One region of the Nonomuraea sp. NPDC001699 genome, then DNA from elsewhere that is predicted to be linked to it. Evidence: riboswitches for the same ligand, from Rfam matches in the RefSeq annotation. Region 1 holds a riboswitch; each other region holds the start of a gene.

Region 1 (3,692 bases):
GATCGGGATGATGCTCAGGATGTAGCCACCCCAGGTGACGCCGGCACGCTTGATCGCCATGTCGGACGCGAGCCCGCCCGGAGCCAGCGCCTGGCCCACCGGGACGACCTTGATCCCCATGACCAGCTTGCCGACCGTCTGGCCGTTCGACTTCGTCATGAAGAACTCGTAGACCACCCAGATGGCGGTCGTGACGATCGTCGACAGGATGGCGATGACGAAGGCCGACATGAAGCCGGACGTCGAGCCGGTCGCCGAGTCGTAACCGATCGCGAACAGGCCGAAGATCAGGCCGATCACGAAGTTCACGATCCCGAGGATGACGCCGTCGATGATCCTCGCGACCAGACGCTGCCACCACTCCGCCAGAGGGGCCGGAGCGCCCGGGGGCTGCACGCCGACGGGCTGACCGTAGGGCTGGCCGTAGCCGGGCTGACCGTAGGGCTGCGACTGCTGCTGCTGGCCGTATGCCTGGCCGTACTGCTGCTGGTCACCGTACTGCTGTTGCCCGTAGCCCTGCTGCTGCTCGCCGTACTGCTGCTGGGCGTAGCCCTGCTGGCCCGAGGCGGGCTGCTGGCCGTAACCCTGCTGGCCGTACTGCTGCTGGGCGTAACCCTGCTGCTGGCCGGAGGACTGCGGCTGCTGGCCGTAACCCTGCTGGCCCTGCTGCCCGTACTGGGCCTCCTGGCCATAGCCCTGCTGCTGCTGACCGTAGTCGGGCAGCGACTGGGGCTGCTGGCCGTACTGCGGCTGCTGGCCATAACCCTGCTGGCCCGAGGCGGCCTGCTGGCCGTACTGGGCCTCCTGGCCATAGCCGGGCTGCGTGTACTGCTGGCCCGAGGACTGCGGCTGCTGGCCGTAACCCTGCTGCTGGCCGGAGGCGGGCTGCTGGCCGTAACCCTGCTGGCCCTGCTGCCCGTACTGGGCCTCCTGGCCATAGCCCTGCTGCTGCTGACCGTAGTCGGGCAGCGACTGGGGCTGCTGGCCGTACTGCGGCTGCTGGCCATAACCCTGCTGGCCCGAGGCGGCCTGCTGGCCGTACTGGGCCTCCTGGCCATAGCCGGGCTGGGTGTACTGCTGGCCCGAGGACTGCGGCTGCTGGCCGTAGCCCTGCTGCTGGCCATATCCCTGCTGCTGGCCGTACTGGGGCTGCTGGCCGTAGCCCTGCTGCTGGCCGTGCTGCTGTTGCTGACCGTATTGGGGTTGCTGGCCGTAGCCCTGTTGCTGCTGCTGGCCATATGGGGGCTGGCCATAGGCGTCGTCCGCCCGGTAGCCGACCACAGTCACGTCCGGGTCGGGCTCACCGGGGCGACGGCCCTGGTGCTGCCCGTACTCGGGGTTCTCGCCGGATTCGTCCTGTGGATACGGCGGCTGTCCGGTGCTCACCGTGTCACCTCGCTTCGAGTGCGCATGTGGCACGTGTCAGGACACATGCCTGTGCTGCCCAACGTATCGACATAGGTATCAACAATCACCTTTCCAAGTGGTCAAGGTCCGCGTCACCCGATGTCAGATGCAGCAGCATGCGGGTGTTGCCAAGGGTGTTCGGTTTGACGTGTTCCAGATCAAGGAACTCCGCCACACCCTCGTCGTACGAGGCCAGCAACTCGGCGTAGACCTCGGGTGAGACCGGCGTGCCCTGGATGGGGCGGAAACCGTGCCTCGCGAAGAAGTCGACCTCAAAAGTCAGACAGAATACACGTCGCAGCCCCAGATCCTTCGCCTGCCGGACGAGTGCCGAGACGATCCGATGCCCGGCCCCCATTCCCCGGCACGCCGGATCGACCGCCACCGTACGGACCTCGGCGAGATCCTCCCAGAGCACGTGAAGCGCGCCGCAGCCGACGACCTCCCCGCTCAGCTCGGCCACCCAGAACTCCTGGACGTCCTCGTACAGCGTGACCGTGGCCTTCTCCAGGAGCCGCGGACCCGCGCCCGCGTAGGTGTCCACGAGACGCCTGATCGCGCGCACGTCGGGCGTGCGGGCACGCCTGACCACGACCGCGGTCTCGGGGACTGCCACTTCGGCCACCTGCTCCATGGCTCTCCAGGGTACAGATCTCATTACGGCTCAGCCCTAAATCCCACGTCTCGGGCATCTCATCACATGCTGTGTCCAGATGAACACGCCCCGACCTGGAGCTTTCCTCCAGTCGTCACCCCCCAGAATGCTGGACAAAAGGTGCAGAAGCCCGCTTCCGTACGGCTACCCACGAGATCACCTTGTGACCCTTCAGTTGTGAAACCTCTACAGACTCGGTAGTTCCGGTTGAGCGCGAACCCGGAGTGCATTAGTGTCCAGCGACGATGTTCTCCGCGTAATGCGCGCGGAAAGACACGCCCAATTCCCGCAAGGGAAGCCGGGGAACCACCGGTGGCGAGCACCTCGCGCCACCACTCGGGGTGAATCCGATCATCTCGGTAGGGCTGCTCCGGCCCGAACCCGTCAGCTAACCCGGCCGGCGTCGATGAGAGGAGCTTGGTTGGTGAAGCGGACGCTCGATCGCGAGGGGAAGCCGGGGGGCAGGCACGCCCGTCCCCGGGAGCAGGCCAGGCGCTCACGTCGCCTCGGCGTCATCGGCGCCGCCGTCGCCGCGATGCTGTTCGCCGTACCCGTCGGTTCCGCCGCCGCCGACCCGAAGCCGTCGCTCTCCGAGCTGGCCGACCAGGTCGAGAAGATGCACGAAGAGATCGAGACGCTGACCGAGGAGTACAACGGGCAGCGCGAACGGCTGAAGTCCGCGCAGAAGGCCAACGACGCCGCCCAGAAGACCCTGGCCACCAGCGAGTCCGACCTGGCCGCCAAGCGCGCCAGGGCCACGCTGCTCGCCCAGAACGCCTACATCACCGGCGGCCTGGACAAGGCCCTGGTCTTCGCCCAGTCCGACGACCCTGAGACCTTCCTCGACCGGGCCGCGACCACGTACGCGCTCGAACAGCAGCAGGGCGAGGAGGTCAACCAGCTCGCCAAGGCCATGGAGGCCGCCGAGCGCGCCAGGTCGGGCGCCAAGACCCGCATCGCCGAGGTCCAGAAGATCGTCAGTGATCTTGAGGGCAAGCGCTCGAAGATCACCAAGCTGGTCGCCAAGGTCGAGAGCAACCTCTACCGGCGGGCCGTCGGCGAGGCCGGCCGGCCCGGCACCCGCGCCGTACGCGTCAACCTGCCGGTCATCGGCAACGGCAAGGCCGCCCAGGCCGCCAAGTGGGCCCTCACCCAGCAGCTCAAGCCGTACGTGTGGGGCGCCGAAGGGCCGCGCTCCTACGACTGCTCCGGCCTGGTGATGGCCGCCTACCAGCGCGTGGGCATCTCGCTCCCCCACTACACCGGCGACCAGTGGACGGCCGGCACGCACATCAGCCGCGACCAGCTCCGCGCCGGCGACCTGGTCTTCTTCTACAGCGACCTGCACCACGTCGGCATCTACATCGGCGGCGGCATGATGGTCCACGCACCGCAGACCGGCGACGTCGTCCGGATCTCCGCGCTCGGCAATCGGCCGTTCGCCGGCGCCGTGCGCATCGCGGACTGACCGGCGATTCACTTCGGAGTTCCGCGCCGTCAGATGAGCTGGCGGCGCGCCGCCCATGCCACGGCCTCGATCGCCGTGGCCACGCCGATGCGGTCGCAGATGCCTCTGAGCCGCCGGCGTACGGTCCGTCCGCTGATATCCAGCCGTCTCCCGACCCGGTCG
Region 2 (3,692 bases), on a different contig from region 1:
GTCCTGCTGGCCGTGTTCGTGCTGGTCGAGCTGCGGGTGGCGAGCCCGATCATGCCGATGCACCTGTTCCGGGACCGCACGTACACGCTGGTCAACGCGACCTCGTTCTTCACGGCCTTCTGCATGTACGCCGGTGTGGTGTTCCTGCCGCGCTACTTCCAGCAGGCGCTGAACGTCAGCGCCACCGAGTCCGGGCTGAGGATCTACCCGATGACGCTGGCCATGGTGGCGGGCAGCGCGCTCATGGGGACGCTGATGTCCAGGACGCGCACGTACAAGCCGTGGCTGGTGGGGGCGCCGTTCCTGCTGGTGGCCGGCAGCCTGCTCTGCCTGAACCTGACCCTGCGCACCGACGGCCTGCTGCTGGCCGGGTGGATGGTGCTCATCGGGCTCGGCATGGGGCCGATGTTGTCGGGGTTGACCGTGGCCGTGCAGCAGGCCGTCGCGCCGCAGTACATCGGCACCGCCTCGGCCAACCTCACCTTCTTCCGGCAGATCGGCGGCTCGGTGGCGCTGGCGCTGGCCGGCACCGCGTACACGTCGGTCATCACCACGGACGCGCCCGTGCACGGGCTCGCGGCCGCGCACGCCTCGGCGGCGGCCGTGGTGATCCCGTCGCTGGGCGTGGCGGGCGCGGTGATCGCCCTGGTCGCGCTGGTCATGATGCCCGGCAGGCGGCTGGAGCAGACGCCGTCGCCGGAGAGCAGAGTGGAGGCCGGTTTCGCGTCGTAAGCGGCGTCATGCGAAGCTGTGGATGTCCCCAATACCAGGAGGTCCTCATGGCGGAAACACCGGAGCCGGAAGTCAGCGAGACTCCCGAGGACGAGATGAAGCGCAAGTTCCGGGAGGCGTTGGAACGCAAGCGCGGGCAGCAGGCCGACTCGGCCGCGGGTGGCAGGGGCGTGGACCCGTCGAAGATCCACGGGGCGCACGGCCCGGCCTCGAGTAAAAGATCCTTCAGGCGCAAGAGCGGCGGCTGAAAGGTCGAATTTAGCTGGGGGTACGGCATGCCGTGCCCCCTTTCTCTTTACCTCGACAGGTAGATCTTTACCCGGTTCATGACGATTCGTTTGTATTTGTCCGAATCTCTGGGTACCGTCTTAACCAATTACCAGCTGGTGGCGTAGTCCCTACCAGGAGAGGGGCGACAGCTGGCGCCGAATCCCGACTTGTCGGGAACCGGGGACCCATCTCATTGGGGTGAATCCGGCCCTGTGCCGGTAGGGCATCTCCACGCCCGAACCCGTCAGCTAACCCGGTAGGCGAGATGGAGAGGACTTCACGCATGTACCACCTCGTCGTACCCCCGGACAGTGTAGTGACGACCGCCTGCTGAGCGGTCTCTTCCCCGACTTTCCCCCACGCGCCGCGTAACCACCCTTTCGGCGCTCTGCCCGGTTACGCACCGTAGTCACGCGCGTTCCCCCTGTCCCCTCGCGAAGGACTTCACTGCTTCATGTCTCGATTTGGCCTGCGCTCTCTCGCCCTGTTGTCCGTGTCCGCCATGGGCGCGCTGACGATCTCCGCCACCGGCGCCCACGCCGACACCGGCGACGACCAGAAGATCCTGCTCAAGGGATCCACCAAGGCTTCGTACTTCTGGGACGACTCCTCCGGCCGCGCCGGCGACACCGGTCTTCCCGCCAGCGGCAAGCCCATGCAGAAGGGCCTGGCCGCCAGTCCCAGCTGGCCCCTCATGACCGAGGGTTACGTGACCTACAACGGCAAGAAGATGCCGTTCTTCGTGGGCGACCGCGGTCCCGGCGAGCCCTCCAACCGCGGCGTCATGCTCGACCTCGACGCCAAGACCTTCGCCGAGCTGACCGGCGGCACCTTCAACTCCGACACCCTCGGCGTGGACGGCAACGGCGGCCAGGGCCACATCAAGATCGACTACGTCATCACCAAGTGGGGCGACGGCAAGGGCAAGAAGAACTACCCCGTGGCCTTCTCCAGTGGCGCCTGGAGCAGGTACGACGCCAACCCGGCCGAGCCCCCCAAGGTCCTGGCCGAGGCGCCCGCCGACGACGCGGCAACCTCCGCCGGCGGTCAGGGCAACGTCGGGAAGACCGTCGCGATGGGCGGCACCGTCATGGCCGGCGTGCTGGTCCTGGCCGGTGGCGGCGTGGTGCTCGGCGGCGAGCGCCTGCGCAAGCTCCTCAACGACTGACCCACGGACATTCCGGCCTTTACGCCGGACGACCAGAATGACATTCTGGTCGCTGTGATCCAGCGCGCAGCCGCCAACGGCATCGAGATCGCCTACGAGAGCTTCGGCTCACCCGCGGGCAGGCCCCTGCTGCTCATCATGGGACTCGGCGCCCAGCTCATCCACTGGGACGACGAGTTCTGCGAACTCCTGGCCGAGCGGGGGCACCACGTCGTCAGGTTCGACAACCGCGACGCGGGCCTGTCCACGCACCTCCACGACGAGGGCGTTCCCCCATGGGGAGCGCCCTCGCCGTACGTGCTGGACGACCTGGCCGACGACAGCGCCGGGCTCATGGACGTCCTGGGCCTGCCCGCCGCGCACGTCGTCGGCGCCTCGATGGGCGGGATGGTCGCCCAGGCGCTGGCCATCCGGCATCCCGCGCGCGTGCTGAGCCTGACCTCGATCATGTCCACGCCCAGCCCCCAGGCGGCCCCGCCGACCGAGGCGGCCGCCGCGGTGCTGTTCGCCAAGCCCGCGACCGATCGCGAGTCGGTCGTCGCCGGCGCCCTGGCGACCTGGTCCGTCATCGGGTCGCCCGGCTACGAGCTGGACCGCGAACGCGTCGGCAGGCTGGCCGGGCTGGCCTTCGACCGCTGCCACGACCCGGCCGGCACGGCCCGCCAGCTGGCCGCCATCATGGCCTCCGGCGACCGTACGGCGGCACTGGGCGGGCTGAGGGCGCCCGCGCTGGTCATCCACGGCGAGGACGACCAGCTCGTGCCGATCGCCGGCGGCCGGGCCACCGCCGCCGCCATCCCGGGCGCCCGCCTGGTCACCTACCCCGGCATGGGCCACGACCTGCCCCGCCCCCTCTGGCCCGAGATCATCGCCGAGATCAGCGCCCACACCGGCTCCGCGGCCGCCGTACGCCCGGAGGTCGCCACGGAGCCGTGAGCGGGCCGGTCAGAGCTCCAGCTTCTCCTCGATGACCTTGAGCATGTGCCGGGCCAGGGCCAGGTTGGCCCGGTTACGGTCGAGGGCGAGGTAGAGGAACAGGCCCTTGCCGCTGCGGCCGGTGAGCGGGCGGATGATGTGGTACTGCGCGGTCAGCGTGATGAGGATGTCCTCGATGCCGTCCTTGAGGCCCAGCGAGTCCATCGTGCGCAGTTTGGCCTTGATGACCTCGGTGTTGCCCGCCGCCGCGACCTGGAGGTCCAGCTCCTTCGAGCCGCCGAGCGTGCCGAGCGCCATGCCGCTGCCGTGGTCGACGATCGCCGCTCCGATCGTGCCGTCGATGCTCATCATCTCCTTGAGGGAGACGTCCATGCCTGCCATGCTTTCCTCCGCTTCGGTGGGATGGTCAGTGCTTGCGTGCCACGGCGGCCACGGAGGCCGCCGTCTTCCTGCCCTCCAGCCGTAGGAGCCCGACGTTGGCGCCGGGTCCCGCCAGGACCGTGAGGACGATCGTGGGGCCCGCGGCGTAGAGGGCCACGAACCCGGCGGTGCCGGACACGAGGGTCTCCTCGAACGTCCCGCGGCC
Region 3 (3,692 bases), on a different contig from region 1:
CTCGGTCTCCAGGCCGAGCTCGTCGGCTAGCTCCAGGATCGACTCGCGGGTGATGCCGGGCAGCAGGGTGCCGGTGAGCGCCGGGGTGACGAGCTTGTTGCCGAAGACGAAGAACAGGTTCATCCCGCCCATCTCCTCGACGTACTCGTGCTTGTGGGCGTCGAGCCAGACGACCTGGTCGCAGCCGTTCTCGACGGCCTGGCGCTGGGCGACGAAGGCGGCGGCGTAGTTGCCGCCGCACTTGGCGAAGCCGGTGCCGCCGGGCGCGGCGCGCGTGTACTCGGTCGACAGCCACACCGAGACGGGCTTGATGCCACCGGCGAAGTACGAGGCCGCCGGCGAGGCGATGACCATGTACTTGTAGGTCTTCGACGGGTAGTTGACGCCGAGCCCGGCCTGCGTGGCGAACATGAACGGACGCAGGTAGAGGCTGTGGCCCTCGGTGGTCGGCACCCACTCCTTGTCGGCCGAGACCAGGAGCTCCAGCGACTCCACGAACGCCTCCTCCGGCAGCTCCGGCATGGCCATGCGCTCGGCCGAGCGGTTGAAGCGGGCGGCGTTCGCGTACGGACGGAAGGCCACGATCGAGCCGGAGATCTGCCGGTACGCCTTCAGTCCCTCGAAGAGCTCCTGCGCGTAGTGGAAGACCGAGGTCGCGGGGTCGAGCAGGAGCGGCCCGTACGGCAGGAGCGCGGCGTCGTGCCACCCCTGGCCCTCGGTGTAGTCGATCGTGATCATGTGGTCGGTGAAGACCTGCCCGAACCCGGGGTTCGCCAGTACCTGCTCCCGCTCGGCCGCGGTGCGAGCGTGGTCGGAATGCTGCACGTCGAAGCTGAGCTTCTGAGCGATGGTCATGACGACGGTCCTTACTCTCTGCGAATCTACGATCCTGAAAGCTACTGCCCACGAGCAGTATTCGTACTTCCTATTGTCTTGCCATTTGGGATGGCAAGAGGCAGTTGGGATGGGTTCAACCCTCTGAACGCCAAAAAGCGCCTGGCAGTCCTCGTCGGGACCGCCAGGCGCGTACGGGGCTAGACGGTCCTAGCCGGATACTCGCGCGGAGATGTCGTCGCCGATCTCGCTGGTCGAACGGCCGGCGCGGCCGGTGACGCGCTCGGCGATGTCGGCGGCCACGGCCTGCTCGACCTTGGCGGCCTCGGCGTGCAGGCCGAGGTGGTCGAGGAGCATGCCCACGGACAGGATGGTGGCGGTCGGGTCGGCCTTGCCCTGACCGGCGATGTCGGGCGCGCTGCCGTGCACCGGCTCGAACATGCTCGGCGAGGTGCGCTCGGGGTTGATGTTGCCGCTGGCCGCCAGGCCGATGCCGCCGGCGATCGCGGCGCCGAGGTCGGTGATGATGTCGCCGAACAGGTTGTCGGTGACGATCACGTCGAAGCGCTCGGGCTGGGTGACGAAGAACATCGAGGCCGCGTCGATGTGGCTGTAGTCGGTGGTGACGTCGGGGAACTCCTCGGCCACGCGGTTGACCGTGCGCTGCCACAGGTCGCCGGCGAAGGTGAGCACGTTCGTCTTGTGGACGAGCGTGAGCTTCTTGCGGGGCCGCGACTGCGCCTTCTGGAAGGCGTAACGCACGACGCGCTCGACGCCGTGGGCGGTGTTCAGCGACTCCTGGGTGGCGATCTCGTGCGGCGTGCCGCGCCGCATGACGCCGCCGGTGCCGGCGTAGAGGCCCTCGGTGCCCTCGCGGACGACGACCATGTCGATGTGCTCGGCGGTGGCGCCGGCCAGCGCGGTCTCGACGCCGGGGAACAGCTTGACCGGGCGCAGGTTGACGTAGTGGTCGAACTCGAACCTGAGCTTGAGCAGCAGGTCGCGCTCCAGGATGCCCGGCGGCACGCTGGGGTCGCCCACGGCGCCGAGCAGGATCGCGTCGTAGCCGCGCAGCTCTTCGAGCACCGCGTCGGGCAGCGTCTCGCCCGTGCGGTGGTAGCGGGCTGCGCCCAGGTCGTAGTGGGTGGGCTCGATCTTCGTGCCCACGGCCTCCAGGGCCTTGAGCCCTTCGGCTACGACCTCGGCACCGATGCCATCCCCGGGGATGACGGCCAGGCGGATGTTACGCGACTCCATGGGCGGTACCTTACCGGCTCGTCTCGGCTGACGAACACATCATCTCAATCTCCGGACAATCCGTTTTGGGGGGATTGCGACCTTTTGACCGTTTCGTTAGAGTCCGACGAGCCTAATCCACGCAGCCGCTGCGTGGAGCCGGGGACCCATCTTTCCCCCCGGGGCGAATCGGCACCGCTCTCAAGCACCGCCGTAGGGCTACTTCCAGGCCCGAGCCCGTCAGCTAACCCGGCCGGCCACGTGGAAGGACAGTCCCCTGTCTAGCATCGCCATTCTCCTGGCGGTGGCGGCGGGCGGAGCGGGTCTCGCGCCCGCCGCTCCCGTCGCTCCCGCCGACCCCACCCCCGCCATCACCCTCACCGGCCCCCAGGTGAAACAGGTCCAGGAACGGCACGTGCCGAAACCGGCCTGGAAGGTCGCCCTCGAATACGCCATGGACAAGCGCGGCACCCCGTACGTGTGGGGCGGCGCCAGCGAGCGGGGCTACGACTGCTCGGGCCTCATGCTCCGGGCCTACGAGGACGCCGGCATCGAGCTCCCCAGAGTCGCCGCGGATCAGTACGGCGCCTTCTCCAAGAAAATCGCCTGGAAGGACCTCAAACCAGGCGACCTGGTGTTCTTCAGCGGCCTCGGCCACGTCGGCATGATCTCCAAGCCCGGCTACATGGTCCACTCCCCCCACACCGGCGACGTGGTGAAGGAGGAACGCCTGTCGCAGTGGCGCAGGCAGGCCTTCGTCGGCGCGGTACGCCCCGACCCCAAGGGCGTCAAGCGCTGGGCCGACTACGCCCAGCTCCGCAAGGCACCGGCCCCCGCCATGCTCACCGCGACCCTGTGACGACGACCTTCCCCGGCGAGTGTCCCTCCTCCTGGTAGCGGACGGCCGCCGGGATCTCGCCGAACGGGAAGGTCCTGTCGATGACCGGGGTGACCTCCCCCTGCTCGATCAGCCCGGTCAGCGTCAGCAGGTTCGCCCTGTTGCTCCCGCAGCGGACCACGTCCGCCCTGACGATCCGCTGCGGGACGAAGGACGCCGACGCCAGCGCGGCGAACATGTGGCCGGCCGGCTGCACCCAGCGGCCGGCCGGCCCGCCGACCAGCACGTACGTGCCCTTCCTGGTCAGCACGCGACGGCAGTCCGACAGCCGGCGGCCGCCCGCCACGTCGATGAGGAGGTCGAAGCGCCGGCCCGAGGCCGCGAAGTCCTCCTTGGTGTGGTCGACGACGTCGTCCGCGCCGAGCGAGCGGACCAGGTCCGCGTTGCGCCCGCCGCACACGCCGGTGACGTGGGCCCCCATCGACCTGGCGAGCTGCACGGCGAACGTGCCCACACCGCCGGACGCGCCGTTGACCAGCACCTTCTGGCCCGGCTGCACGCGTCCCTCGTCGCGCAGCGCGATCAGCGCGGTGTTGGCCGCCATCGGCACCGCCGCCGCCTGCTCGAACGACAGCCCCCGCGGCTTGGGGGCCACCTCGTCCTGCCGCAGGCAGACGTACTCGCCGAAGCCGCCCCGCAGGGACATCGCGTACACCTCGTCGCCGGGGCGGAACAGCGTGACGTCCTTGCCCGCCGCCTCGACCTCCCCCGCCACGTCGGCCCC
Region 4 (3,692 bases), on a different contig from region 1:
GGTGTAATCCCTGGGAGGCGACGCTGTGAGGTTTGGCCGGGTCACGTTGGCGGCGGGTCTCGCGATCGGGCTGATGACGGTCCCGATGGGTGCGGCGCTCGCTGATCCCAAGCCCACTCTCAAGCAGGCCAAGGCTAAGCTGGAGAAGCTGAACGACAAGGCCGACAAGGTCGTCGACCGGTACAACACGGCGACCGAGCAGTACAAGAAGGCCAAGAACGCCTACACCAAGCTGAACGACCGTTACAAGCAGAAGCTGCAGACGGTCGCCGACCTGCGGGCCGACATCATCAGGGCGGCGGTGGACTCGTACAAGATGGGCGGGGACGTCGCGTCCCTGCCGGGCTTGATGGGCGCGGACGACCCCGAGAACCTGCTGGCCGGGATGGCCATGGCCGGGCAGCTCTCGCGCGAGCGGCTGGAGAAGCTGGCCGCCTTCGACCGCGAGAACAAGGGGCTCAAGGTCGAGCGCGACAACGCCGAGACCGCCCTGGCGGACGCCGACAAGGAGCGGGACGCGGTCCAGAAGGAGCGCGCCGAGGTCCTGAAGCTGGTCGGCGAGCAGAAGAAGCTCCTGGACAAGCTGGGGGCCTACAACCCGGGCAACCCCAACAGCACCGGCATCAAGTACACCGGTCCCGCCTCGGGCAACGCGGCCGCCGTTCTGCGCTTCGCCTTCGCCCAGGTCGGCAAGCCGTACATCTTCGGGGGCACGGGCCCGCGCGGCTACGACTGCTCAGGGCTGACCCAGGCCGCCTGGCGCGCGGCCGGCGTCTCGTTGCCGCGTACGACGTGGCAGCAGTGGGCCTGGGGCTCCGGACGCAAGGTGGACATCAAGGACCTCCAGCCCGGGGACCTCATCTTCAGCGAGGGGCTGGGGCACGTCAGCATCTACGCGGGCGGGGGCAAGATCGTCCACGCGCCGCAGACGGGTGACGTCGTGAAGGTCGTCCGGCTCTCGGACTATCGCCGCCCGCTGGTCGGAGCCATCCGCCCCTGACCTCCGGTCCACCGGGACTCCTCCCGACACTCGCCCTCGGCCGCCCGTCTCGAAGGCCGCAGGGACCACCGGCGTGCCCGCTCTTCCGGCCTGTGGGACGAAGGGGACAAAAGGTGTCAAAGGGCCCTGACAAGCGCCTGCGTCGGGAAGTGTGAGAAGGGTCACATTTAGGTAACGGAGCCTGTGGCTCCAGCAGGGGTTTCCTCCCTTACTCGTGCCTTTATTCGATCTTTACAACCTGACTCCCCCTTTGCACTTTCTTGACCCCTCGGCGTAGTTTCTGGCGTCGCGGTCGGCAAGCCATGCGAGCCGCGAATCGACATCGGAACCCCCCGATGTGGACCACATAAAAATCCGTCGGTCGCCGCCGATATCCCCATTCAGGCACATCAATCGAGTGGCGACCTGCCGAGTCCGTGCAGCCAGGAGGCACGGAGCCGGGGACCCAAAGATCCCGTCATCCCCCGGGATCAGGGGTGAATCGGCGCGTTCAGCGCCGTAGGGCGACTTCCAGGCCCGAATCCGTCAGCTAACCCGGTAGGCGTTCGTGGAAGACACAAGGAGAAATCCTGTCTACCTCCCTGCATAACCCCCGTCTGTCCCGTCTCGCCCTGAAGGGCGTCGCACTCACGATGACCGTGACGGCCGGAGGTGCGGTTCTCCATGCCGTGCCGGCCGGGGCGCAGACGGTGAGCGAATCGGCCGTCAGGCTCACCGCGGTGTCCAGCACCGCCGAGGCGGCCACCACCAGGTCGGCCAAGTCGGCGAAGAGCGCCAGGTCGGCCAAGGCGGCGAAGGCCGCCAGGCAGAAGGTGAGGGCCTACAAGGCCGTCGCCGTCGCCAAGCACCAGATCGGCGACCCGTACCGGTACGGGGCCACGGGTCCTGGTGCGTTCGACTGCTCCGGACTCGTCCAGTACGCCTGGAAGAAGGCCGGGGTGCGACTCCCGCGCGTGACGAGCAGCCAGTTCGCCCGCATTCGGCACAAGGTCTCCTGGCGGAAGCTCAAGCCGGGCGACCTGATGTTCTTCAACGGGCTGGGCCACGTCGGCATGTACGTCGGCCACGGCAAGATGATCCATTCGCCGAGGACCGGCGAACGGGTGCGCATCGACAAACTGGGCGGATGGCGGAAGTCGTCGTTCGTCGGCGCGGTGCGTCCCGGCGCGTGACAACAGGCCCCGCCCGGACCCTCCCCGGTCCGGGCCGGGGCCTGTCGCATGTCCGGCTTCCTGCTGCGAACCGCAGGTCCGGCCTTGCGGAGAGGGCGTGGGCCCGGTCTCGTGAAGGGGGCGTGCGGGCCGCGGGCCGACTAGCATCGGGCCGTGTCCTCGCAGGTGCGTCCGTCCCTCCGCGGTCCGCGTCTGCTCCTGTCCGTCCTGCTGCTGGCGGCGGTTCTCGTGGTCGCCGACGCGCCGCCCGGCGCCGTCCTGCCCGCCGGGGCGCGCGATCTGTGGGCCGGCGGCGGTCAGGTGGTCCGCGGCGGACGGTCCGTGGTCGTGGGGCATCGCGCCGAGCCCGGCGTGCTCGCCGATCTCGCCCGTCGCGCCGACCTCGCCGGTCGCCGGGTGTCCGCGCTGCTCGGCCGGCCGGTACGCGCGCTGGTCGTCGTACCGGACTCCGACGCCGAGGCGGCCGGGCTGGCGGGCACGGGCCCGCTGGACGGGCTGGCCGCGGTGGCCGACGGCCCGAGGGTGATCATCGTCCCCGGCTCCTTCGCTCGGCTCACCCCCACCGGACGCGACGTCGTCCTCACCCACGAGCTCACGCACGTCGCCGCGGGCACCGACCGGCTGCCCGTCTGGCTCTACGAGGGGTTCGCCGACTACGTGGCCTACCGCGACGCCGGACTCCCCGTCAGGACGGCCGCCGCCGAACTCGCCGCCGAAGTACGGGCCGGCCGACTGCCGAGCGAGTTGCCCGGAGCCGCGGCTTTCGCCCCCACGGCAGCCGACCCCGGACGGCTCGCGCGGGCGTACCAGGAGGCCTGGATGGCGTGTCGCTTCCTCGCAGACCGGTTCGGTGACGGGACCCTGGTACGGCTCTACCGTGATGCCCGCGTGGCCGGCGTCGATCAGGCGCTCGCCTCCGTGGGGCTGACCGCCGAGACACTGGCGGCACGGTGGCGCGAGTACGTACGAGAGCAGCTCGCGTGAAGGGGAGGCAGATGAGCGAGCGGAACGACCCGCCCCGGGAGGGGGACGAGCCTGCGGGAGCGGTCGCCAGAGGGGCCGACGAGCCCGGTACGGCGGTCGCGGCGGGCCACGGCGGCGGTGTGGCCATCAGGGACGACGAGGACGGGCGCCCCGGCGACGGCGGCCCGCCGGAACCCTCCGGCACCACCGAACCCCCTGAGTCCCCAGGTCACCCCGACGACCCGGACGACCCGGACACCTCCGGCCCCACCCCCGGCGAACGCCCCGACGCGGACGCCGACCCCGACACCGAGGACCCCCGCCACCTCCATCCCCCCACCCCCGACGAGCGCCCCCACGCGAAGGACGCCGAGAACCCCGCCGAGAACCCCGCCGAGAGCGCGGACGCCCCGGGCAAGCCCGGCAAGGGCCGAGGCGACGGCAAAGGCGGCAAAGGCGGCAAGCGTGGCAAGGGTGGTGAAGGCGGAAAGGACGGCACGGGCCGCCCCGGCGACCTGGTAGGAACGGCGGAACACCTGATCGCCCGAGAACGGCAA

Evidence for each region. Region 1 has a riboswitch for cyclic di-AMP ahead of ACWCSU_RS17390 (C40 family peptidase). Riboswitches for the same ligand answer to the same signal wherever they lie in the genome.
Region 2: another riboswitch for cyclic di-AMP. It lies ahead of ACWCSU_RS31335 (hypothetical protein); the one in region 1 lies ahead of ACWCSU_RS17390 (C40 family peptidase).
Region 3: another riboswitch for cyclic di-AMP. It lies ahead of ACWCSU_RS32305 (C40 family peptidase); the one in region 1 lies ahead of ACWCSU_RS17390 (C40 family peptidase).
Region 4: another riboswitch for cyclic di-AMP. It lies ahead of ACWCSU_RS12270 (C40 family peptidase); the one in region 1 lies ahead of ACWCSU_RS17390 (C40 family peptidase).

What each region holds. Positions count from the first base shown of each region.
Region 1 covers NZ_JBSFGF010000005.1:163,738-167,429, forward strand. The annotation lists gene ACWCSU_RS17375 (RDD family protein) at 1-396, opposite strand, end outside; gene ACWCSU_RS17380 (hypothetical protein) at 505-1,461, shown strand; gene ACWCSU_RS17385 (amino-acid N-acetyltransferase) at 1,472-2,041, opposite strand; cyclic di-AMP (ydaO/yuaA leader) riboswitch at 2,329-2,480, shown strand; gene ACWCSU_RS17390 (C40 family peptidase) at 2,487-3,530, shown strand; gene ACWCSU_RS17395 (helix-turn-helix domain-containing protein) at 3,560-3,692, opposite strand, start outside.
Region 2 covers NZ_JBSFGF010000012.1:40,740-44,431, reverse strand. The annotation lists gene ACWCSU_RS31345 (MDR family MFS transporter) at 1-732, shown strand, start outside; gene ACWCSU_RS31340 (DUF5302 domain-containing protein) at 780-980, shown strand; cyclic di-AMP (ydaO/yuaA leader) riboswitch at 1,146-1,280, shown strand; gene ACWCSU_RS31335 (hypothetical protein) at 1,457-2,170, shown strand; gene ACWCSU_RS31330 (alpha/beta fold hydrolase) at 2,225-3,106, shown strand; gene ACWCSU_RS31325 (hypothetical protein) at 3,116-3,487, opposite strand; gene ACWCSU_RS31320 (roadblock/LC7 domain-containing protein) at 3,513-3,692, opposite strand, start outside.
Region 3 covers NZ_JBSFGF010000012.1:231,244-234,935, forward strand. The annotation lists gene ACWCSU_RS32295 (branched-chain amino acid aminotransferase) at 1-855, opposite strand, end outside; gene ACWCSU_RS32300 (3-isopropylmalate dehydrogenase) at 1,045-2,091, opposite strand; cyclic di-AMP (ydaO/yuaA leader) riboswitch at 2,191-2,344, shown strand; gene ACWCSU_RS32305 (C40 family peptidase) at 2,375-2,929, shown strand; gene ACWCSU_RS32310 (NAD(P)-dependent alcohol dehydrogenase) at 2,913-3,692, opposite strand, start outside.
Region 4 covers NZ_JBSFGF010000003.1:448,040-451,731, reverse strand. The annotation lists gene ACWCSU_RS12275 (C40 family peptidase) at 74-1,000, shown strand; cyclic di-AMP (ydaO/yuaA leader) riboswitch at 1,397-1,559, shown strand; gene ACWCSU_RS12270 (C40 family peptidase) at 1,690-2,172, shown strand; gene ACWCSU_RS12265 (hypothetical protein) at 2,326-3,156, shown strand; gene ACWCSU_RS12260 (M48 family metalloprotease) at 3,168-3,692, shown strand, end outside.